3 regions of the Stenotrophomonas sp. YJH_SMC_16 genome follow, and region 1 is predicted to be linked to each of the others. Evidence: predicted binding sites of a transcription regulator. Region 1 holds the regulator's gene; each other region holds the start of a gene.

The links. The regulator FliA, encoded in region 1, starts transcription of late flagellar genes. The targets are predictions, from matches to a motif close to TAAAGTTTNNCNNNCNNNGGCCGATAA.
Region 2: a site for FliA is predicted at 5,153-5,179, ahead of AC5P6E_RS15095 (methyl-accepting chemotaxis protein). Genes of this name have one in related genera too.
Region 3: a site for FliA is predicted at 3,781-3,807, ahead of AC5P6E_RS20075 (methyl-accepting chemotaxis protein). Genes of this name have one in related genera too.

Annotation. Positions count from the first base shown of each region.
Region 1 is NZ_JCAFRH010000002.1:8,765-16,340, reverse strand. Features, by position in the region: gene flhA (flagellar biosynthesis protein FlhA) at 1-1,040, shown strand, start outside; gene flhF (flagellar biosynthesis GTPase FlhF) at 1,186-2,814, shown strand; gene AC5P6E_RS04805 (MinD/ParA family ATP-binding protein) at 2,801-3,688, shown strand; gene AC5P6E_RS04800 (RNA polymerase sigma factor FliA) at 3,685-4,428, shown strand; gene cheY (chemotaxis response regulator CheY) at 4,486-4,878, shown strand; gene AC5P6E_RS04790 (protein phosphatase CheZ) at 4,878-5,483, shown strand; gene AC5P6E_RS04785 (chemotaxis protein CheA) at 5,486-7,318, shown strand; gene AC5P6E_RS04780 (flagellar motor protein) at 7,422-7,576, shown strand, end outside.
Region 2 is NZ_JCAFRH010000006.1:198,890-206,465, forward strand. Features, by position in the region: gene mutS (DNA mismatch repair protein MutS) at 1-1,885, opposite strand, end outside; gene AC5P6E_RS15080 (O-antigen ligase family protein) at 2,236-3,513, shown strand; gene AC5P6E_RS15085 (glycosyltransferase) at 3,513-4,505, shown strand; gene AC5P6E_RS15090 (barstar family protein) at 4,536-4,928, opposite strand; gene AC5P6E_RS15095 (methyl-accepting chemotaxis protein) at 5,211-7,430, shown strand.
Region 3 is NZ_JCAFRH010000013.1:12,543-20,118, forward strand. Features, by position in the region: gene AC5P6E_RS20065 (catalase) at 1-972, shown strand, start outside; gene AC5P6E_RS20070 (hypothetical protein) at 995-1,489, shown strand; gene AC5P6E_RS20075 (methyl-accepting chemotaxis protein) at 1,628-3,751, opposite strand; gene AC5P6E_RS20080 (L,D-transpeptidase family protein) at 3,987-4,946, shown strand; gene AC5P6E_RS20085 (M23 family metallopeptidase) at 4,951-5,601, shown strand; gene AC5P6E_RS20090 (hypothetical protein) at 5,537-6,199, opposite strand; gene AC5P6E_RS20095 (adenylosuccinate synthase) at 6,327-7,576, opposite strand, start outside.

The DNA of each region.
Region 1 (7,576 bases):
CGGCGCCCACCGCCGAACTGAGCTGGGACGAGCTGCGCCCGGTCGATCCACTGGGCCTGGAGGTCGGCTATCGGTTGATCCCGCTGGTGGACGCCAACCAGGGCGGCGAACTGATGGCGCGCATCAAGGGCGTGCGCCGCAAGCTGACCCAGGACGTCGGCTTCCTGATCCCGTCGGTGCACATCCGCGACAACCTGGAACTGCCGGCCAACGGCTATCGCGTGCTGGTGCACGGCGTGCCGGTGGCCACCGCCGAGATCCACCCCGACCGGGAACTGGCCCTGGACCCGGGCAGCGCGCTCGGCGCACTGGAGGGCATTGCCGGCAAGGATCCCGCGTTCGGCCTGGATGCCACCTGGATCCAGCCGCACCAGCGCGCCCAGGCCGAAACGCTGGGCTACACGGTGGTCGACCCGGCCACCGTGGTCGCCACCCATCTGTCGCACCTGATCCGCGAACACGCACCCGAGCTGCTCGGCCATGAGGAAGTGCAGCACCTGCTGGCCAACCTGGCCAAGAGCGCGCCCAAGCTCGTCGAAGATCTGACGCCGAAGGCGCTGCCGCTGTCGGCGGTGGTGCGCGTGCTGCAGAACCTGCTGGTCGAGCGCATTCCGATCCGCCAGCTGCGCAAGATCGCCGAGGCACTGGTCGAACATGCGCCCAGCAGCCAGGACCCGGCCGTGCTGACCGCCGCGGTGCGCACCGCACTGGGCCGCTTCATCGTGCAGGAGATCGCCGGAATGTCGGCGGAGCTGCCGGTGTTCACCCTCAACCCGCAATTGGAACGTGTCTTGCAGGAGTCCACGCAGGGCAACGGCGCCGCGCTGGAACCCGGACTCGCAGAGCGACTGCACCAGAGCCTGGCCGAATGTGTCAGCAAGCAGGAAGCGCGAAACGAGCCGGCGGTCGTGCTGGTACCGGGCCCGGTGCGCGCCGCGCTGGCGCGCCTGGTCCGCCACAGCGTCCCGTCGCTGTCGGTCCTGGCCTACAGCGAGGTGCCGGAGGACAAGCGACTGAAGCTGGTCGGAACGATCAGCTGACGCCGCCCACCGATGCGCCAGAAAACAGACACCACTTTCGAACCAACGCAACAGACAGACACCAAGGGGAACCCGCACCGTGCAGACCACCGACCACCCGAGTTCTCCGACCGCCACCCCGCCGTCTTCGTCCCGTGACCACAGCATGAAAATCAAACGATTCGTCGCCGCCGACATGCGCTCGGCCATGAACCTGGTGCGCAAGGAACATGGTCCTGACGCCGTGATCCTGTCCAACCGCCGGATCGAGGAAGGCATCGAGATCGTCGCCGCCGCGAACTATGACGAGAGCGCCGTGCAGCGTGCACTGGAAGCCTCGCGCCGTGACGTGGCACCGCCGCCGGCACCCAAGCCGCGCACCGCCGCCGATGCCGTCATTGCCGCAGTCACCCGCCGTCGCAGCAACACCCCCGCTCCGGAACCGGTTGCCGCGACCACCTCGGCCGTGGCCGCCCTCGCCCGCGCCGCGGTCGGTGCCACCGGCCGTACCCTGGACAGCGCCGACGAGATCGTGCCGACCCGCGGCAGCACCGGCTTCGCCGCGACCCTGGCCCGCGCTGCCGTCAACGAACCGGCGCTGCCCGAACAGATCTTCGCCCCGTTCGCCGAGGCCATCGTTGCACCGGCATCGGCACCGGCCGCCAGCGCGCCAGCCAACCGTGCCCGCTTCCAGGTCGACCCGCCGCACGAGATGCATCACGAAAGCGCGGCCCCCGCCGTGCAGCCGCCGCCGCTGCCGGGCGCGGCTCCGACCGAAGCACAGCCGGAGATCGCCGCCAGCGAACCGGCAGTGGCCGACGCCGTCATCGAAACCTCGCCGGAGCCCACCCTCGCCCCGGCCCCGGTGCTGACCGTGGTCGCCCAGGACGACGCCGAGATCCGCCAGCTGCGCCAGGAAGTGGCCGGCATGCGCCAGGTGATCGAGCGCGAGATGAACCGCTTCACCGACGAGCGCCTGCGTGGCTGCCCGGTGCGCGCCACCGCGCTGGACCTGATGGACGAGTACGGTTTCGACGCCGGCCTGGCCCGCGACGTGGCCATGCAGATCCCGCTGGAGACCGAAGCCCACCGTGGCCGCGGCCTGATGCTGGGGTTGATTTCGCGCAAGCTGCCGATCGCCCCGGTCGACCCGCTGGAAGAAGGCGGCGTGATCGCCCTGGTTGGCCCGACCGGCGCCGGCAAGACCACCACCATCGCCAAGCTGGCCTCGCGCTTCGCCGAGAAGCACGCGCCGCGTGATGTGGCCCTGGTCACCACCGACACCACCCGCATCGGTGCCCGCGAGCAGCTGTACGGTTACGGCCGCCAGCTCGGCATCGCGGTGCACGAGGCCAACAGTGGCACCGACCTGGACCAGCTGCTGGAACGCCTGAAGGACTACAAGCTGGTGCTGATCGACACCGCCGGCCTGGGCCCGCGCGACCGCGCGCTGGCCGCCCAGCTGCAGTGGCTGCGTGCCGCCCGCCAGGTGCGCACCCTGCTGGTGCTGCCGGCCAATACCAGCTTCGGCGACATGGACGAGGTGGTCCGCCGCTTCGGCGCCGCCAACCTGCAGGGTCTGGTGCTGAGCAAGCTGGACGAGACCGGCCGCTTCGGCAACGCCCTGTCGGTGGCCGTGGACCATGCCCTGCCGATCACCTGGGTGACCGATGGCCAGGACGTTCCGGAGGACCTGCACCGGGCCAGTGCGGCCAATCTCGTACTTCGCCTTGAAGATTTGCGCCGCGCGGCCGATATGCCCTGCAACCCGGAGTTGAACCATGCCGTCGCGTGAGTACGCCAAGCTGACCAAGACCTTCCCGCTGTCGGCCACCCGCAGCGAGCCGCTCGGCCCTGTGCGCACCATTGCCGTCACTGGCGGCAAGGGCGGCGTGGGCAAGACCAACGTTTCGGCCAACCTGGCCGTGGCGCTGGCTGGCATGGGCAAGCGCACGCTGCTGCTGGACGCCGACCTTGGCCTTGCCAACATCGACGTGATCCTGGGCCTGAACCCCACCTTTACCCTGGCCGACCTGGTCGCCGGCCGCTGCACGCTGGATGACGTCATCGTCGAAGGCCCGAACGGCGTGCTGGTGGTCCCGGCCGCGTCCGGTCGCCGGCACATGGCCGAGCTGGCCCCGGCCGAGCACGTCGGCCTGGTCAACGTGTTCTCCGAACTGGAACGCGAACTGGACATCATGGTGGTGGACACCGCCGCCGGCATCACCGATGGCGTGCTGACCTTCTGCCAGGCCGCGCAGGACACCGTGGTGGTGGTCTGTGACGAGCCGGCCTCGATCACCGACGCCTATGCGCTGATCAAGGTGCTGTCGCGCGAGCGCGGCGTGGACCGCATCCAGGTGGTGGCCAACATGGTGCGCGACCCCAACGAGGGCCGCGTGCTGTACGAAAAGCTGACCCGGGTCTGCGAGAAATTCCTCGCCGATGTCTCGCTGAACTATCTGGGCTGTGTGCCGCAGGATGATTGGCTGCGCCTGTCGGTGCAGCGCCAGCAGCCAGTGGTAAAGGCCTACCCGTCCAGCCCGGCCGCGTTGGCGATCACCGAGATTGCCCGCCGTACCGCACGCTGGCAGGCGCCGACCGAACCGCGCGGCGGCGTTGAGTTCTTCCTCGAGCGTATTCTCAAGCAGCGCGGGGTGGCCGCATGAAAGGCGCAGCCCAGTACCGGGAAGTCCAGCGCACGGCGGCCAACGAGGTCATCGCCCAGCATTCGGACCTGGTGCGGCGCATCGCCCACCACCTGGCCGCACGCCTGCCGGCGAGCGTCGAGGTCGACGACCTGATCCAGGCCGGCATGATGGGACTGATCGAAGCCTCGCGCAGCTATGACGCCGACCAGGGGGCTTCGTTCGAGACCTATGCCTCGATCCGCATCCGCGGTTCGATGATCGATGAGATCCGCCGTGGCGACTGGGTGCCGCGCTCGGTGCACCGCCGTGCACGTGATGCCGCCGCCACCATCCGCCGCCTGGAACAGAGCAGTGGCCGTGCCGCCAGCGCCACCGAAGTGGCCGCCGCGATGGAGATGCCATTGCCCGAGTACCTGCGGCTGATGGAAGACGCTGCCCGTGGCCAGGTGCTGAGTCTTGAATCGCGCATCGAGGACCAGGGCGAGCTGGACACCGTGGCCCAGGGCGGCCCGACCCCGCAGCAGGTGCTGGAGCGCGGCGAGTTCGGCCGCGAGCTGGGCAAGGCCATCGGCCACCTGCCCGAGCGCGAACAGCTGGTGCTCTCGCTGTACTACGAGCAGGAACTGAACCTGAAGGAGATCGGCGCGGTGCTCGGCGTGAGCGAGTCGCGGGTCTGCCAGATCCACGGCCAGGCGGTACTGCGCCTGCGTGGCCGGCTGAAGCTGTTCGAGGCCGCCGACGCCGGCCTCGAAGAATGAACATCCCCGAGGCGGCTGCCCCCGGCCGTCCGGAATGAACAACAAAGGAATTCTGCTTTGAACAAGAACATGCGCATCCTGATCGTCGACGACTTCTCGACCATGCGTCGAATCGTCAAGAACCTGCTGGGCGATCTGGGCTTCACCAATACCGCCGAAGCCGAGGACGGGCATGCCGCGCTGTCGCTGCTGCAGAGCCAGCCGTTCGATTTCGTGGTCACCGACTGGAACATGCCGGTGATGACCGGCATCGAGCTGCTCAAGGCGATCCGTGCCGATGCCAAGCTGAAGACCCTGCCGGTGCTGATGGTCACCGCAGAAGCCAAGCGTGAACAGATCATCGAAGCCGCCCAGAGCGGCGTGAACGGCTACATCATCAAGCCGTTCACCGCGCAGACGCTGGAAGAGAAGCTCGGCAAGATCTTCGAACGCCTGGCGGCCAGCGCCTGATGGATACCACGGTCGACAAGAGCGCCCTCGCCCTGCGCCTGCAGGAGGCCCTGGACGCACTCGAGTCCGGTGACGAAGCCGCCTGGCGGCAGCGCATCGACGGACTGGTCGCGCTGCGCACGCAGCCGATGATGAGTGGGCTCTCGCGGCTGGCCCGCGAACTGGGGCAGGCGCTGGGTGAACTGCCGACCGTGCCGAGCGAAGCCGGGGAACTGGACGATGCCTGCGCGCGCCTGGACCACGTGGTGGCGATGACCGAGCAGGCCACGCACCGCACCCTGGACCTGGCCGAGGAATGCCGCAGCCTGACCGAACAGCTGCGCGCCGAAGGCCTGCAGCCGGGCCAGGACGCGCAGCTCGAGCGCATCCGCCACAACCTGACCGAGATCGCCCTGACCCAGAGCTACCAGGACCTGACCGGGCAGATCATCCGTCGCGTGGTGGGCATCGTCCGCCGCGTGCACGAAGGCTTCGGCGCACTCGGCCTGCCACCGGAACAGCATCGCACCGACCCGGAACTGGCCGGGCCGGCACTGAAGGGACTGGACCGCCACGCGGTCTCGCAGAACGACGCCGACGACCTGTTGTCGGATCTGGGGCTGTAAGCATGAGCGCGGTATCCGACGACATCACTGCCGATTTCATCATCGAGGCACAGGAAATCCTGGATCGCCTCGGCGAACAGCTGGTGTCGCTGGAGCAGGCACCGCAGGACAGCGATCAGCTCAACGCGGTGTTCCGCGGCTATCACACGCTCAAGGGCGGCGCCGGATTCCTCGGCGTCACCGCCATGGTCGAGCTGTGCCATGCCGCTGAAGAAGCGCTGGGCGCCGCGCGTGCCGGCCAGGCGGTGCTGCAGGCCCATCACTTCGACGCGGCCCAGCAATCGCTGGACTACCTGCAGTCGATGCTGGATGCAGTTTCCTCCGGCACCGAGCCGGGCTATGCACCGCCGGACCTGATCGCCCAGTTCGACGTACACGGCGGTGCCGTGGCGGCACCCGCCGCCGCAGCAGCACCCGCCGCGGGTGGCAGCGACCTGATCACCGACGACGAATTCGAGGCCCTGCTCGACCAGCTGCATGGTGGCAACGCGCCGACCGCGGTCGCACCGGCGAAGAAGGCCGACGACGGACTGATCAGCGAAGACGAGTTCGAAGCCCTGCTCGACCAGCTGCACGGTGGCGCTGCACCGGGCACCAAGCCTGCTGCCGCCATGGCACCGGCGCCGGCTGCAGCCCCGCGCCCGGTCGCCGCACCGGCACCGGTGGCAAAGCCGGCCGCCAAGCCGTTGGCCGAGGCCGAACATACCGTACGCGTAGACACCAAGCGCCTGGACGCGATCGTCAACCTGATCGGCGAACTGGTGCTGTCACGCAATCGGCTCAAGACCCTGCGTGCACGCCTGCGCGATGAAGAATTGGACCGCGCCGTGTCCACCCTGGACATCGCCACGGCCCGCCTGCAGTCGGCGGTGATGCGTACCCGCATGCAGCCGGTGGGCAAGGTCTTCTCCCGCTTCCCCAAGGTGGCCCGCGACGTCGCCCGCTCGCTGAAGAAGGAAGTGGACCTGGAACTGATCGGCGCCGAGACCGAGCTCGACCGCAACCTGGTCGAAGCGCTGGCCGACCCGCTGGTGCACCTGGTCCGCAACGCCATCGACCATGGCGTGGAAATGCCCGACCTGCGCGAGGCGCAGGGCAAGCCGCGGATGGGCCACGTGCGGCTGTCGGCGCAGCAGGAAGGTGACTACGTCAGCATCGAGGTGCAGGACGATGGCGCCGGCATCGACCCCGAAAAGCTGCGTGCCAAGGCACGCGAGAAGGGCCTGATCGATCCGGAAGCGGCCGCGCGCCTGAGCAGCGAGGAATGCCTGCACCTGGTGTTCCTGCCCGGCTTCTCGACCAAGCAGCAGGTCACCGACATCTCCGGCCGCGGCGTCGGCATGGACGTGGTGCAGTCACGCATCCGCGAACTGAGCGGCCAGATCCAGATCCAGTCGGAGCTGGGCCGTGGCAGCCGCTTCCTGATCCGCGTGCCGCTGACCCTGGCGATCCTGCCGACCCTGCTGGTTCAGGCCGGTGAGGACGTCTACGCGCTACCGCTGGCGCGCGTGATGGAAGTGCTGCACGCACCGCGCACGTCGCTGGGCTGGTTCGATGGCCGTGCCGTGCTCGATCGGCGCTCCCACACCCTGCCGCTGGTCGATCTGCGCCAGTGGCTGGATGTGACGCCCGCCGCCTCGCCCCTGCTGACCATCGTGGTGCTGCAGGCCGGCGAAGCGCGCTTCGGGCTGGTCGTGGACCAGGTGCGCGGGCGCGAAGAAGTGGTCATCAAGCCGCTGCCGAAAGCCCTGCGCGGCCTGCGCGGTTATGCCGGTGCAACCTTGATCGGCGATGGTCGCATGGCCTTGATCCTGGATGTGGACGGGCTGCGATGAACCCCGCCAGGGCCATGCCCGGCAACCCGAAAAACTGTGACTACCGTCTGTACGCGATCTACCGGTGTCTCAAGTCCCATTCATACACGCCGATACCGGAACCATGGATAGACTCAGCCTCATTGGACTCTTTCTCGCCCTGGCCTCGCTGGTCGGTGGCAGCATCCTCAAGGGCGCCGGCCTGGCGTCGTTGTGGTCGCCTGCCGCGTTCGTGATCGTCATCGTCGGCACCGTCGCCGCGATTTTGCTGCATACCTC
Region 2 (7,576 bases), on a different contig from region 1:
CGAAGCTGCCGATGTGGGCCAGCAGCACGATCAGCGCGTTCTGCCGCATGTAGGTCGATTTACCGCCCATGTTCGGGCCGGTGATGACCAGCATCCGGCGGTCCGGATGCAGGTCCAGGTCGTTCGGTTCGAACGGCTGCTCGCGTACCGCCTCGACCACCGGGTGGCGGCCGCGTTCGATCTTCAGGCACGGCTCGGCCTGCAGTTCCGGCCGGGCCCAGTCCAGCGCCTGCGCGCGTTCGGCGAAGGCGGCCAGCACGTCCAGTTCGCTGAGTGCGGCGGCGCACTGCTTCAGCGGCTCCAGCTGCCCGCCGAGGGTATCCAGCAGCTGCTCGTACAGGTACTTCTCGCGCGACAGCGAACGGTCGCGCGCGGACAGCACCTTGTCCTCGAACGCCTTCAGTTCTTCGGTGATGTAGCGCTCGGCATTGGTCAGCGTCTGGCGGCGGGTGTAGTGCACCGGCGCGCGGTCGGACTGGCCCTTGCTGATTTCGATGTAGTAGCCATGCACACGGTTGTAGCCCACCTTCAGGGTGGCAATGCCGCTGCTTTCGCGCTCGCGCTGTTCCAGGTCGACCAGGAACTGGTCGGCGTGGGTGGACAGGCGGCGCAGTTCGTCCAGCTCTTCATCGAAGCCATCGGCCAGCACGCCGCCGTCGCTCAACTTCAGCGGCGGCATCTCGGCGATGGCGCTGGCCAGCAGCTGCGCGCACTCGTCGTGCTCGCCCAGCGCCGCATGCAGGGCCTGCAGGCGTGGTGAGTCCAGCGGGGCCAACACGTCGCGCACCGCCGGCAGCAGGCCCAGGCCGTCGCGCAGGGTGGAGAAATCGCGCGGGCGCGCCGAGCGCAGCGCCACGCGGGTGAGGATGCGTTCCAGGTCGCCAAGGCGGCGGAACTGCTCGCGGATGTCAGCGTCGCTGCCGCGATCGATCAGGGTTTCCACCGCATGGTGGCGCTGTACCAGCACCTCGCGCAGGCGCAGCGGACGATGCAGCCAGCGCCGCAGCAGGCGGCCGCCCATTGGCGTCACCGTGCTGTCGAGCACACCCAGCAGCGTATTGCGGGTGTCGCCATCAACACGCGTATCCAGTTCCAGATGGCGGCGGGTGGCGGCGTTCATCGCGATCGCCTCGCCGGCAGTCTCCATCGCGATGGAGGTCAGGTGCGGCAGGCGCTGCTTCTGGGTTTCCTCGACATAACCGAGCAGGGCGCCGGCGGCAGCGGTCGCGCGCGGCTTGTCATCGATGCCGAAGCCGCTCAGGTCATGCAGTTTGAAGAAGTTCAGCAGCTGGCGGCGGCCACTGTCGGCATCGAACAGCCACGGCGCGCGGCGACGCACGCCGGTGCGCTGGCGCAGGAACTCCGGCCAGTTTTCTTCGTCGGGCACCAGCAGCTCGGCCGGCTCCAGCCGTGCCAGCTCGGCTTCCAGGGCGTCGTCGGTTTCCACTTCGTTGACCAGGAAGCGGCCGCCAGCCAGGTCGGCCCACGCCAGGCCGTAGCCCTGCTTGCTGCGCGACAGGGCCATCAGCAGGGTGTCGCGGCGTTCATCCAGCAGCGCCTCGTCGGTGACCGTGCCGGGGGTGACGATGCGCACTACCTTGCGCTCGACCAGGCCCTTGGCCAGCGCCGGGTCGCCGATCTGTTCGCAGATCGCCACCGACTCGCCCAGTGCCACCAGCCGCGCCAGGTAGCCTTCATAGGCATGTACCGGCACGCCGGCCATCGGGATCGGTGCGCCCCCGGAGCTGCCGCGCTGGGTCAGGGTGATGTCGAGCAGGCGCGCCGCCTTGCGGGCGTCGTCATAGAACAGTTCGTAGAAGTCACCCATGCGGAAGAACAGCAGCAGGTCCGGGTAATCGGACTTGGCCGCGAAGAACTGCTTCATCAGCGGGGTGTGGTCCTTGGACGCCTTGGCGTTGCTGGTGTTGTCTTTTGTATCAGTCACTTGGGGCGTTTCGCGTCTTGGCAGGGCGTCGGGGCGTGGCCACGCGCAGGCATGGCCGGAGAGATCGTTAGTGTAGCGACCTGGGGCGGTCGATGATCCCGACCGGAAGCCCAGAGACAAGGGCGGTTGCCCGCGACTGTCCGTACGCCAACGCAGGCCCCCGTACACCTGCGGTTTGGTTGATTTCCACGGGGCCCCACGGTAGTGTCAGCCCCGGCGATTTCCGCCAAGCGGCCTCCATGGAAACCGGGGCGACTCACCCCGGGCGGGCGTTGATGGAAAGAACAAGCATGACTGCAGCCTGCATGGCCGCCGAACCTCGTTACACCTGGCGTACCGTCCTGCTGAGCATCCTGGTCGCCATCGTTCCGCTTGCCGGCTCCGCACCCTACACCTTGCTGAAGGCGGTGCTGCTGCTGGCCCTGCTGGTTACCGGCGTGGTTCTGATCCGCCGCCAGCCCGATGTCCGCCTGCGCTACCGCATCGCCCGGTTCATCGTGATCGTCTGCTTCCTGCGCCTGGCCTATGCCTTCTACAGCATCCTCTGGCACGGGCTGCGCTGGAACGAACTGGACCTTCCGGCACAGACACTGCTCTACCTGGGCACCGCTGCGGTGTTCGCCACTGCGCTGGACTGGCGCCTGATCTGGAAGATCTTCGCCCTGTCCACCCTGGTCTTCGGCGGGTCGTGCATCGTGCAGCACCACGTGATGGGCCTTGAACGCGCGCACGGTTTCAGTGGCGGCGAATGGACCGCCATCGAGTTCACCATGGTGACGCTGTGCATGGCGCTGTTCTCGGTCATCCGGTTGATCCAGCCCAATGTCCATCCGGCCGAACGCTGGCTGCACGGCGTGGCCATCGCCGTCGGCGTCTATGGTTCGATCCTGGCGCAGAGCCGCGGGCCGATCCTGGCGTTCATTCCCGCCATGCTGATGGTGATTGCGGTGCACGTCCGGCGCACCCGGCGCTGGCGGGGGGCACTGGCCTTCGTCGGTGCCCTGGTCATTGGCGTGGTCGGCGCCACCTCGGTGCTGAACCATGAGGTGATCCAGCGCTTCGGTGAGGTCAGTGGCGAGATCTCCGGTTTCAACCAGGAAAACGAGGTCGGCTCGGTCCGCGAGCGCATCGCCATGTGGGGTGTGGCGGTCGACGCCTTCGCCGAGCATCCCGTGGCGGGGGTGGGCCTGAACCAGTTCGGTACCTATGCACGTGAGGGCATCGCCCGCGGCGAGGTGTCCGAGTCGATCTTCCGCTACAACCACCCGCACAACGAGTACCTGGAAGCGGCGGTGACCGGTGGCGTGCCGTTGCTGCTGATCATGCTGCTGCTCTTCATCCTGCCCGGCATCCATTTCGTGCGACGTCTCGGCCACGCCGACGACATCACCGCGATGATCGCCACCGCCGGACTTGCCGTGGTCATCGTCTATGCACTTTCGGCGTTCACGGACAACGTGTTCTATCGGGCGATGCCGCATTCGTTCTATTTCTACCTGGTGCTGGGTTTCATGCTGGCGACCGCCTTGCCGGCGCGTGACCTGCGCCGGCAAGGGAGTCCCTCCTGATGGCGCATATCCATCTGCTGGCTGCCGACAACCAGCGTGGCCTGTCCCATGACATCCAGGTGATCGAGCGCTCGTTGCAGCAGCTCGGGCACACGGTGACGGTCAGCCGCCTGGACGCGGTGCGCAATGGTGGTGCCTGGAAACTCCGCGGCATGCGCCTGCGCAGGCTGCTGGCCTCGTGGCTGAGCCTGGGGCGCACGCCGGCCCGGTTCGACATCAACATCTCGCTGGAACATGTCCGGCCGGCGAGCTTCGGACTGGCCAACGTCAATCTGTTGATCCCGAATCCGGAATGGGTGTCCGCACGCAGCCTGCGGATCCTGCCGCGGTTCGATGCGTTGCTGACCAAGACCGAAGAAGCCACGCGCATCTTCAACGCGCTGGGCATGCGCGCACTGGAGGTCGGTTTCTGCAGCCGTGACCGCTACGACCCGGCGGTGCCGCGCAGGCCGCGCAGCTTCCTGCATGCGGCCGGTACCAGCCGCATGAAGGGGACGGCTGCACTCGTCAATGTCTGGAAACGGCACCCCGAATGGCCTTTGCTGACCATCCTGCGCGGCGGCCCTTCGGACGAAGATGAGGGCGGTGCCGCGAACCTGAGGATCGTCCGCGAGCGGCTGCTCGACCAGGAGGTGCAGCGCCTGCAGAACGAACATGCGTTCCACCTGTGCCTGTCGCAGACCGAAGGCTGGGGCCATTACCTGGTGGAAGCGATGAGCTGCGGGGCGGTGGTGATCACCTGCGACGGCGCGCCGATGAATCAGATGATCGACGACAGCCGAGGCATCCTGGTTGCCGCGCACGAGGGCGAGCCCTGCCATCTGTCCAGGACCTGGCATGTGGATGAGAAGGCGCTGGAACAGGCCGTCGAGCGCGCGCTGGCGATGGATGAGTCCGAGTGGACCCGGCTGGGCGCCAATGCACGCGCATGGCACCTGGCCAGCGAGGTGGCGTTCCCGCGCCGTCTGGGCGAGGCCCTGGCCAAGCTCTGAGCAGATGTGGGGCTGGTCGCTGCAGCCCGCTCAGCCAGGCACCAGGGTGATCTGCGGATGGCTGCCGAAGATCTCCATGACGATCTCGAAGTAGGTCTGTCCCTGGCCAAGCGCCAGTGCCGTCAACTGAGCGTGGATGGCCGGACCGTTGAACCTGCCGCCCTGAGCGAGTTTCGACTGCAGCCAGGTGCGCGTGGCCTCGCGGCCCAGTGCATCGCGGCTGTGGGCGATGTCACGCCACACCACCGTGGCGGTGGCATGGCCTGCGAGAGCGCCGTAGCCGCCGTGAAGCAGGTCATCAAGCGCATCCAGGCTTGCGCCCAGTTGCCAGTCTTCGTCGGCCATGAACACGCGATTGATTTCCACGTAGAGGCTGGCGATGTCGTTGATGGACGCGCCTTCGATGTGCAGGATCCGTGTCATCTGCAGACTGTAGCCCTCCCGGGCGGCGGTTGTGTCCGGCGCAGATAATCCAGGGCCGCTTCGGATGGAGCTGGCATGATTATGGTGTTAAACCTGCGTGATTTTCATCGGGCGCTGGCGTGTCAGCGGTATTCAATAATGATATGGCGCCATTATCTGCCGCCTTGTTTTCTGACTGCCTGCACAGTTCCATATATTTGGATCGGTCCATATATAAAGTCTCGTAAAGTTTCCCTTCGCTGCGCCGCCATCGAACGTACGGCCACGATCAAGGGAATTGAGATGCTTGCCTTACGTAATCTCCGTGTGGGATCCCGGCTTGGCGCCGGCTTCGGTCTGCTGCTGCTGTTCATCATGGCCATCGTTGGCCTGGTGCTGTATGGGAATCAGCTGAAATCCGCCCAGTTCGAGAAAGTGGTGGACGTTAACATGGTCAAGATGCGTTTGTTGAATGACATGCTTGATACCAACAACGCGGTGCTGATGCATCGCCGCCTGATGGTGATCAAGCGGGGTGATGAGTTCGACAGGGATTACCAGCGTGCCCAGGAGTTGTCGCGGACCTATGACGGTATCTGGGCCAAGTACATCAAGATTCCGCGTGACGCCACCGGCGATACCCTGGTCGCGCGCATCGAGGCGGCACGAAAGGCCACCGATGCATCAACCCAGCAACTGCATGAGCGCATGAAGGTGGGGGATTTTGATGGGGCAGCGAAGGAGCTGCTGGCCGAGCACGGTCTGGCAACGGCCTGGAATGAATCCATCTCGGCCCTGCTGCGCCACCAGGAAACACTGACCGAACGCAGCCGCGAAGAGTACCGCGCAACCGAATCGTGGACCGGCACGCTGTCGATCGCGTTCGGGGCACTGAGCCTGCTGCTGGGCACGTTGGCGGCCTGGGCGATCACCCGCAGCCTGACCCGTCCGCTGGAAGGCGCGGTGAAGCTGGCCGACGGCATCGCCAGTGGCCGCCTGGACAGCAGCATCGACGCCACCGGCAACGACGAGCTGACCCAGCTGCTGAAGTCGATGCAGCGCATGCAGGCACAGCTGCAGTCGGTGATGGCGGCGCAGGGCGAGCTGGCACGCCAGCACGATGCCGGCAGCCTCAGCTACCGCATGGACGAGAGCGCATTCCCCGGCGACTACGGGCGCATGGTGCATGAGACCAATGCGCTGGTTGGATCGCACGTGCAGGTACAGAACCGGCTGATCGAGGTGATGAAGCACTACGCACGCGGCGATCTGTCGGTGGACATGGACCCGCTGCCCGGCGAGAAGGCGGCGATCACCCAGGCGATGGACGAAACCAAGTCCAGCCTGTCGGCGATCAACAGCGAGATCCGCCGGCTGGCGACAGCGGCCGCGGCAGGCGACTTCAGCCTGCGCGGTGATGAAGATCGCTTCGCCTACGATTTCCGCGACATGGTGGCAGGGCTCAATCGCCTGATGCAGACCACCGACGAGAACCTGGTGCAGGTCTCGACCCTGCTGCAGGCCATCTCGCGCGGCGACCTGACCGTGCGCATGCAGGGGGATTTCCACGGCGTGTTCGCGCGCATGCGTGATGACTGCAACGCCACCGTCGATCAGCTCAAGCAGATCGTGGGCCGTATCCAGGCCAGTGCTTCCAGCATCAACCTGGCAGCGGGCGAGATCGCCTCGGGCAACACCGACCTGTCGCGGCGTACCGAACAGCAGGCGGCGAACCTGGAAGAAACGGCAGCGTCGATGGAGGAACTGACCTCTACCGTGAAGCAGAACGCCGAGCACGCACGCCAGGCCAACCAGCTGGCCATCGGCGCGCATGGTGTTGCCTCGCAGGGCGGTGAAGTGGTCGGGCAGGTGGTCACCACGATGTCGGCCATCGAAGCCGCGTCGAAGAAGATCGCCGAGATCATCTCGGTCATCGATGGCATCGCCTTCCAGACCAATATCCTCGCGCTGAACGCGGCGGTCGAAGCTGCGCGTGCCGGGGAACAGGGCAGGGGCTTTGCCGTGGTGGCCAGCGAAGTGCGTACGCTGGCGCAGCGCTCGGCGGGCGCGGCCAAGGAGATCAAGGGCCTGATCGAGGATTCGGTCGGCAAGGTCGCCGATGGCTCGGCGCTGGTCCGCCAGGCCGGCACCACGATGGGCGAGATCGTGGCCTCGGTGCAGCGCGTGACCGACATCATGGCCGATATCTCTGCTGCCTCCCAGGAGCAGAGCTCGGGCATCGAACAGGTCAACCAGGCGGTGGTGCAGATGGATGAGACCACCCAGCAGAATGCCGCGCTGGTCGAAGAAGCCAGTGCCGCAGCGCGCTCGATGGAGGAGCAGGCGAACCTGCTGGCCGAAGCCGTGTCGGTGTTCCGCACGGGGGCGGTGACCGCCGCCGCAGTACGCCCGGCGCTGGCAGCCGTGGCGGCATCGGTTGCGCCGGTACGCCGGCCTGCGGTGCTGTCGCCGCGGCTTGAGCCGACGCTGGCCGCCAATGCGGGTGGTTGGGAAGAGTTCTAGCAGAGGGCAATGCCGGCAGGGAGACGGCGCCCATCGCGACGGCTGGTCGCGATGGGCGCGGATTTTCTTCCTGAACGTGCGATGGCCGATGAAGTGGCGGACACGCGCATTTCACTTCCGGTTGCCAACCGCGGGAGGACACTGGT
Region 3 (7,576 bases), on a different contig from region 1:
GACACCCAGCTGCTGCGCCTGGGTGGCCCGAACTTCCACCAGATCCCGGTGAATGCGCCCAAGTGCCCGTTTGCCAATCATCAGCGCGACGGCCACATGCAGATGCAGGTGCCCAAGGGCCGGGTGGCCTACGATCCCAGTTCGCTGCAGGAGGACACCCCGCGCGAGACGCCTGCCGGATTCCGCAGCCATGCCAGCGCCGACGATGGCCGCAAGGGCCGCACCCGCGCGGAGAGTTTCGCCGACCATTACAGCCAAGCCCGCATGTTCTTCCGCAGCCTGGAAAAGCCGGAGCAGGCGCACCTGGCATCGGCGCTGGTGTTCGAGTTGTCCAAGGTGGAAACGCTGAAGGTGCGGGAGCGTACCGTCAGCCACCTGCGCAACATCGACGAATCACTGGCGCAGCGCGTAGCTGATGGGCTCGCGTTGCCTGCACTGCCCGACCCCGCGCCGACCGCCACGCCGGTGCAGGACATGCCTGCCGCTCCCGAGGTGCGCGTGATCGGGCGCAACAAGCCCACCCTGCAAGGGCGCAGCATCGGCATCCTGTTTGATGAGGGCTCCGACGCGCGCGTGATGGCCAGCCTGAGCAAAGCGGCCCGGAAGGCGGGTGCAGACGTGAAGCTGGTCGCGCCCAAAGTAGGCGGCGCCACGCTGAGCGATGGGGCGATGCAGGCGGCGGATGGGCAACTGGCGGGCACGCCATCGGCTGTGTTCGATGCGGTGGCCGTGGTGCTCAGCCCGGAAGCCGCGAAGGCCTTGTCGAAAGAGAGTGCAGCCGTCGAATTCGTCAGCCAGGCGTGGGCGCACCTGAAGGCCATCGCCAGCGACGCAGGCGGCCAGACGCTGCTGAAGGCGGCGCGGGTCGGCAACGATGCCGGCATCGTCGAAGCGGAAGACGCCAAGGCCTTCCTGGCGGCGGCCGCCACCCGCCAATGGGCGCGTGAACCGAAGCTGCGCCTGCTGGCCTGACTACTACGACAGGAGATCCGTCATGCCCCGTGGTGACAAATCCGCATATACCGAGAAACAGAAGCGCCAGGCCGAGCACATCGAGGAAAGCGAACGTGATCGCGGCGCGAGTGAAGGCACCGCCGAGCGCATTGCCTGGGCCACCGTGAACAAGCAGGACGGTGGCGGCAAACGTAGCGGCAGTGCCCGCAAGGGCGCGAAGAAGGCGACCAGCAAGAAGGCTGCCAAGAAGGCGCCTGCCAGGAAGTCGGCCACAAAGAAGGCCACGACCAAGGCGACGGCAGCGAAGAAGGCACCTGCGAAGAAGGCGGTGGCGAAGAAGGCACCGGCTCGCAAGACCGCGACAAAGAAGGCCACAAAGAAGACGGCGAAGAAGGCTGCGGCCAGGAAGACGGGTACGGCCGCCTCGCGGAGCGCCGCCGCAAAGAAGGCAGCCAAGACGCGGGCCGCGAAGAAGACCGTGCGCAAGGCGGCGGCGAAGAAAGCTGCGCGTACGCGTACGCGTGCGCGCGCCTGAAGCGTCGGTCAGGGGGGGAGCGTCCTCATCCATGCGGCAACTTCGGCTGCGTCAGCACGGCCTTCAGCAGTAGACGGGCTCCTTCCAGCGAAATACGGCCGCTCAAGGCGGCCGTATTCCTGTCGCTGCACTGCCCGCTCAGGCTGCGCGACGGGGCACAGCAGAGACCGCCGCGCCTTCCACCTTGAATACCGCCACCGACGTGGTCAGCGCATGCGCCTGTTCTTCCAGCGCGCGGCTCGCCGCAGTGGCTTCTTCCACCAGGGCCGCGTTCTGCTGGGTCACCTGATCCATCTGCACCACCACCTGGTTGACCTGCTCGATGCCGGCGGCCTGTTCCTTGCTGGCCGCTGCGATGTCGCTCATCAGCTGGGTGGTGCGCGAGCTGGCCTGGGCCACGCGCGCGATCGCGGCCTCCGATTCAACGGTCACCGCCAGGCCACTCTTCACCTTGGCAGCGGCGTCTTCGATCAGCTCCTTGATTTCCTTGGCGGCGACACCGGCACGCTGCGCGAGCGTGCGCACTTCGCTGGCGACCACGGCAAAACCACGGCCCTGCTCGCCTGCGCGCGCAGCTTCCACTGCAGCATTCAACGCCAGGATGTTGGTCTGGAACGCGATGCCGTCGATCACCGTGGAGATCTCCGAGATGCGAGCCGACGACTGATCGATCTCGCCCATGACCGATGCCATCTGTGCCATCGCCTGCTCGGTCTCGCGCACCGCGGCACCGGCGGCATGCGCTTCGCTGTCGGCCTGACGTGCCAGCTCGGCGTTCTGGCGTACGGTGGAAGTCAGTTCCTCCATCGATGCGGCCGCTTCTTCCAGATTGGCGGCCTGCTGCTCGGTGCGGCGCGACAAGTCGTTGTTGCCGGCGGCCAGTTCCTGCGCCGCGTTGTTGATGCTGTCGGCAGCCACCTGGATGCCCCGCACGATGCCAGTCAGCTGCGCAGTGGTGGTGTTGGCGTCGTCGCGCATGCGGGCGAACACACCGTCGTACTCGCCATCCATGCGTGCGGTCAGGTCGCCGTGCGAGATCGCGCGCAGCACGTCGGAGACATCGGCAATGCTGGACTGCGAACTGGCCATCATGCCGTTGAGGTGCTCGACCATCGCCTTGAACTGGAACTGGAACGCAGTGGCATCGCCACGCATGCTGAAATCACCGGCACGCGCGGCGCGGGCCAGTTCATCGATCTGCGCGTTGATCGCCATCAGGCTCCGCTTCACCGCGGCCAGGGTGCGGGTCAGCGTGCCCTTCTCGCCCGGGTAGTCCGGCAGGTCGCGGCTGAGGTCACCGATGGCGTAACGCTGCATCACTTCAGCCATCAGCAGTTCCACCTGCACGTGCGATTCGACCAGGCTGTTGGTCGCCTGCACCATGCGGCCGAAATCGCCAGGGAACGCACTGGCGTCCATGCGATAGCGGATCGCGCCCGCCTCATGCTGTTCGGCCATCTGCAGCTGCGCGCCGATCGCCGCCTGCACGCTCTGCCGCACGCTGGCCATCGCCTCGCCAAGCTGGGTCAGCTCATCACGGCCACCCAGACGGAACTCCTGGTCCAGCTGGCCCTTGGACAGCCGTTCGGCCAGGTTCACCGCGCGGGCCAGCGGGCCGGTCAGGCTGCGGCCGATCATCACCGAGGCGCCGATGCCGACCAGCAGTGCGACGCCGCCCAGCACCAGCAGCTGCAGCAGGCTGCGCTCGCCCAGCCTGATCGCCTCGGCGGCTGCATCGCGGCTTTCCTTCTCTTCGAAGTCCACGCCGTCGGACAGCGCCTTGTTCCAGCCATTGGCCGCTTCCTGCACCGGGCCCAGGGTCAGCGCCACGGCGCCCGGGTAGTCGCCCTGCTCCATCAGTTCGCTGGTCTGCTTGTTGAGCGGGCGCGCGATGGCGCGCTTGGCCGCGATGGTTTCCGCGATGGCCTTGCCCTCCGCATCACCCGGCAGTGCCTGATAGGCGGTCCAGCTGGCCTCATAGCGCTTGACCAGATCGGCGATGCGCTGCTCGTCGCTGTCGCGCGCTTCGCCCTGGCGGATCAGCATTTCACGGCGCACCACCATCATCTGGTTGTTGGCATCGAGCATCTGCGACAGCAGGCGCACCTTGGCCACGCTGACGTCGACCACCTGCTGCATCGCGCGCTTCTGCACGACACTGGCGGTGGCGCCGGTGGCCACCACGGCGGCGACCAGCAGCAGCAACAGGCCAAAGCCCAGCCCAAGACGCCAGGCAACCCTGACATTCCTCAAGTAGTTCATCGGTACATCCAAAACGGGGGGATGCGCCCCTATCGGCCGTGCCACCGGCAATCTTGATCGGCAACACGCACGCGCGTCGGCAGCCGTTCACCTTGGTGAGGCCACGCGCCGCGCTTCTGCGGCAAGGTCCAACCGCCCGCCGGGACCGCACTGCTCATGCCGGCATCAGGTTGCTTTCACGGGGGCTGCGCAGCCTCTCCGGGCAGGGTGGAGCTGCCATCTGCCGGAGATCTCCATGCCCGTATGTCGCCCCGCCCTGCTCGCCCTGTCCTTGCTGATGTCCCCCGCCTTCGCGCAGGTGCCCCCGCCGGTCCAGCTGCCGGAGCCCATTGCCGAGAAGACCGGACCCGATACCGCGGCGCGCTCGCCGCTGCACGCCCAGGTGCTGCTGGATCGCGCCAATTTCTCCCCGGGCGAGATCGATGGTGAAGTCGGCAGCAACCAGCGTCTGGCCGTGGCCGGCTTCCAGGCGGCCCACGGCCTGACAGTGAGCGGAGAGCTGGACGATGCCACCTGGAAAGCACTGCAGGCCGATGCGACCACACCGCTTGCCAGTTACACGTTGACCGCCGAGGACGTGGCCGGCCCGTTCCAGCCGGTTCCGAAAGGGCCGGCCGCGCAGGCCAAGCTGAAGGCACTGGGCTACAGCAGCGTCGAGGAATCACTGGGCGAGCGTTTCCATGCTTCGCCGGCATTGCTGAAGGCGCTCAACCCCGGCGTCGATCTGGCCAAGGCCGGCAATCGCATCCAGGTGCCCAACATCGCACCGGGGGCGTTGCCGGAGGCGGCGAAGATCGTGGTCGACAAGTCCGATTCCACCCTGCAACTGCTGGATGTGCAGGGCAAGGTGATCGCGCAGGTGCCGGTGTCGTCCGGCAGCCAGCATGATCCGTTGCCGATCGGCGAATGGAAGATTCTCGGCGTGTATCGTGACCCGCCGTTCCACTACAACCCGAAACTGTTCTGGGATGCACGCAAGGGCGAGAAGAAGGTCACGCTGCCGCCCGGCCCGAACAACCCGGTCGGCAGGGTCTGGATCGATCTGTCCAAACCCCACTATGGCCTGCACGGAACGCCGGTGCCCGGCCATGTCGGCAAGACCGAATCGCATGGCTGCGTGCGCATGACCAACTGGGATGCGCTGCGCGTGGCCGATGCGGTGGATACCTCCGTCCCCGTGGTGATGCAGGAGTGAGCCGATGCGTCTTTCGCAGCTGATCGTGATCGGTGTAGTGCTGGGACTGGGGCTGGGCTGGTGGCTGCGCCGCGATGCCGCTGAAACTACGGCGGTGTCCACGCCTGCAACGCCGCTCACCGTGATGGCAACGCCGACGGCGGAAGCGGCTACACCACGCGCGTCGCTGCCGGCCAGCGTCGACGCAGCACCGGACGGTCTGCTGCTGCCGGTGCAAGGCGTACTTCCCTCGCAGTTGCGCGACACCTTCACCGATGCACGCAGCGAGGGCCGCGTGCACGATGCAATCGACATCATGGCCGATGCCGGGACGCCGGTACTCGCGGTGGCCGACGGCACGGTGGAGAAACTGTTCGACAGCAAGCGCGGTGGGCTGACCATCTACCAGTTCGAGCCCAGCGGACGCTGGTGCTACTACTACGCGCACCTGCAGCGCTATGCCGATGGCCTGAGCGAAAAGCAGGTGATCAAACGCGGGGATGTGATTGGTTATGTGGGCAGCACCGGTAATGCCAGCGCGCAGGCCCCGCACCTGCATTTCGAAGTACACGTACTGGGGCCGGAGAAGCAGTGGTGGAAGGGGGAATCGATCAACCCGTATCCGCTGCTGAAATCGGCTGCTTCGACGCCCGGCGCTGCCAGCGCCGCAAGGTGAACGTGAACACCGCCAAGGCAGCCCCCGGAATCAGCAGGAACAGCGCCGCCACCTTCCAGAAGAAGAACGGCCACAGCCAGACGTAGTCCAGGTCGGTCAGCTTCAGCAGGTCCAGTGGGGGCTGCAGCTCGATCACGGCCGCCCTGCCCGCCAGCGCCGGGTCCACCTCCAGTACGGTTACCCGCAGCCATGAGCGTCCGCGTGGCAATGCATCGCCGCGGCCATATCCAAAGTAGGACGCCATGAGCCCGCTGGACTCAACCGATGCCAGCCTGCGGTTGACACCCTGCCCGGCCACTCCCGAACGCTCTGCTGCGCGGAAGTCTCCATGATCGGTGGGAGTATCGATGCGCAGCAGCACTTCAGGGTCAGCCTCAATACCGTCTGCGGCATACAGCAGGCGCAGTCGCAGTTGGTCATCGATGAAGCGGTAGACCGTCACCTCAGCCGTCGCGCCGGGGCTCAGCAGCAGCGGCAGGGTCTGGGTGCGCGAGGCCAGATGGTTGGCGATGGCGCCGAGCGCCAGAACCGCGCAGGCGATGCCCCACAGGCTCCACAACACCCATAGGGTGATCCGCACCACGGTCTCGCCTTTCACGCTGACATCCTGGTCATCGCTTCGCTTCCTCGCCGGCACTGGCGACACAGTAACGAAAAAGCCCCGCGTTCGCGGGGCTTCTTCTTGCAGCGACGCCGGGTGTGGCCCAGCGCTACCGGTCACGTACTCAGGCGAACGGATCCTGCAGGACCATGGTGTGGTCGCGGTCCGGGCCAGTGGAGACGATGCTGATCGGGCAGCCGGCCAGCTCTTCCAGCGAACGCAGGTAGGCACGGGCGGCCGGCGGCAGGTCGTCCCAGTTGGTGATGCCGTGGGTGTTCTCGCTCCAACCCGGGAACTCCAGGTACACCGGGGTGCACTCTTCCCAGCCCTGCGCATCCAGCGGCGCGTACTCGGTGCGCTTGCCGTTGTATTCGTAGGCGATGCAGACCTTCAGCTTTTCCATGCCGTCCAGCACGTCCAGCTTGGTGATGCACAGGCCGCTGATGCCGTTGATGGCCACGGCGCGCTTCAGCGCGACGATGTCCATCCAGCCGCAACGACGCGGACGGCCGGTCGAGGCACCGTACTCGGCGCCGCGGTCACGGATGCCCTGGCCGACTTCGTCGTCCAGCTCGGTCGGGAACGGGCCACCACCGACACGGGTCGCGTAGGCCTTGGCGATGCCCAGCACGTAGTCGATCGAATCGGCGCCGACGCCGGAACCGGCCAGTGCACCGCCGACGGTGGTGTTGGAGCTGGTGACGTACGGGTAGGTGCCGTGGTCGATATCCAGCAGCGCACCCTGCGCACCTTCGAACAGCACGCGCTTACCCTGCTTGCGCAGGTCGTGCAGGATGCCGGCCACGTCGGACTTCATCGGCTGCACGTATTCGCCGAAGGCCAGCGCTTCGTCGAAGGTCTTCTGGAAATCGACCGCATCGGTGTTCAGATACTTGGTCAGCACGAAGTTGTGGTAATCCAGCGCAGTGCGCAGGAGTTCTTCCAGCTGCTTCGGGTAGTGCAGGTCGGCGATGCGGATGCCGCGGCGCGCCACCTTGTCTTCGTAGGCCGGGCCGATGCCACGGCCGGTGGTGCCGATCGCCTTGCCGCCGGCAGCGCGTTCGCGCGCCTGGTCCAGGGCGATGTGGTACGGCATGATCAGCGGCGCGGCCGGGGAGATCTTCAGGCGCGAACGCACTTCCACGCCGGAGGCTTCGAGCTCGGCGATTTCCTTCTGCAGCGCGGCCGGCGAGATCACCACGCCGTTGCCGATCAGGCACAGCGCGTCGTCACGCAGGATGCCCGACGGGATCAGGTGCAGGACGGTCTTCTTACCGTTGATGACCAGAGTGTGGCCGGCGTTGTGGCCGCCCTGGAAGCGCACGACGGCGCCGATTTCCTCAGTGAGCAGATCGACGATCTTGCCCTTGCCTT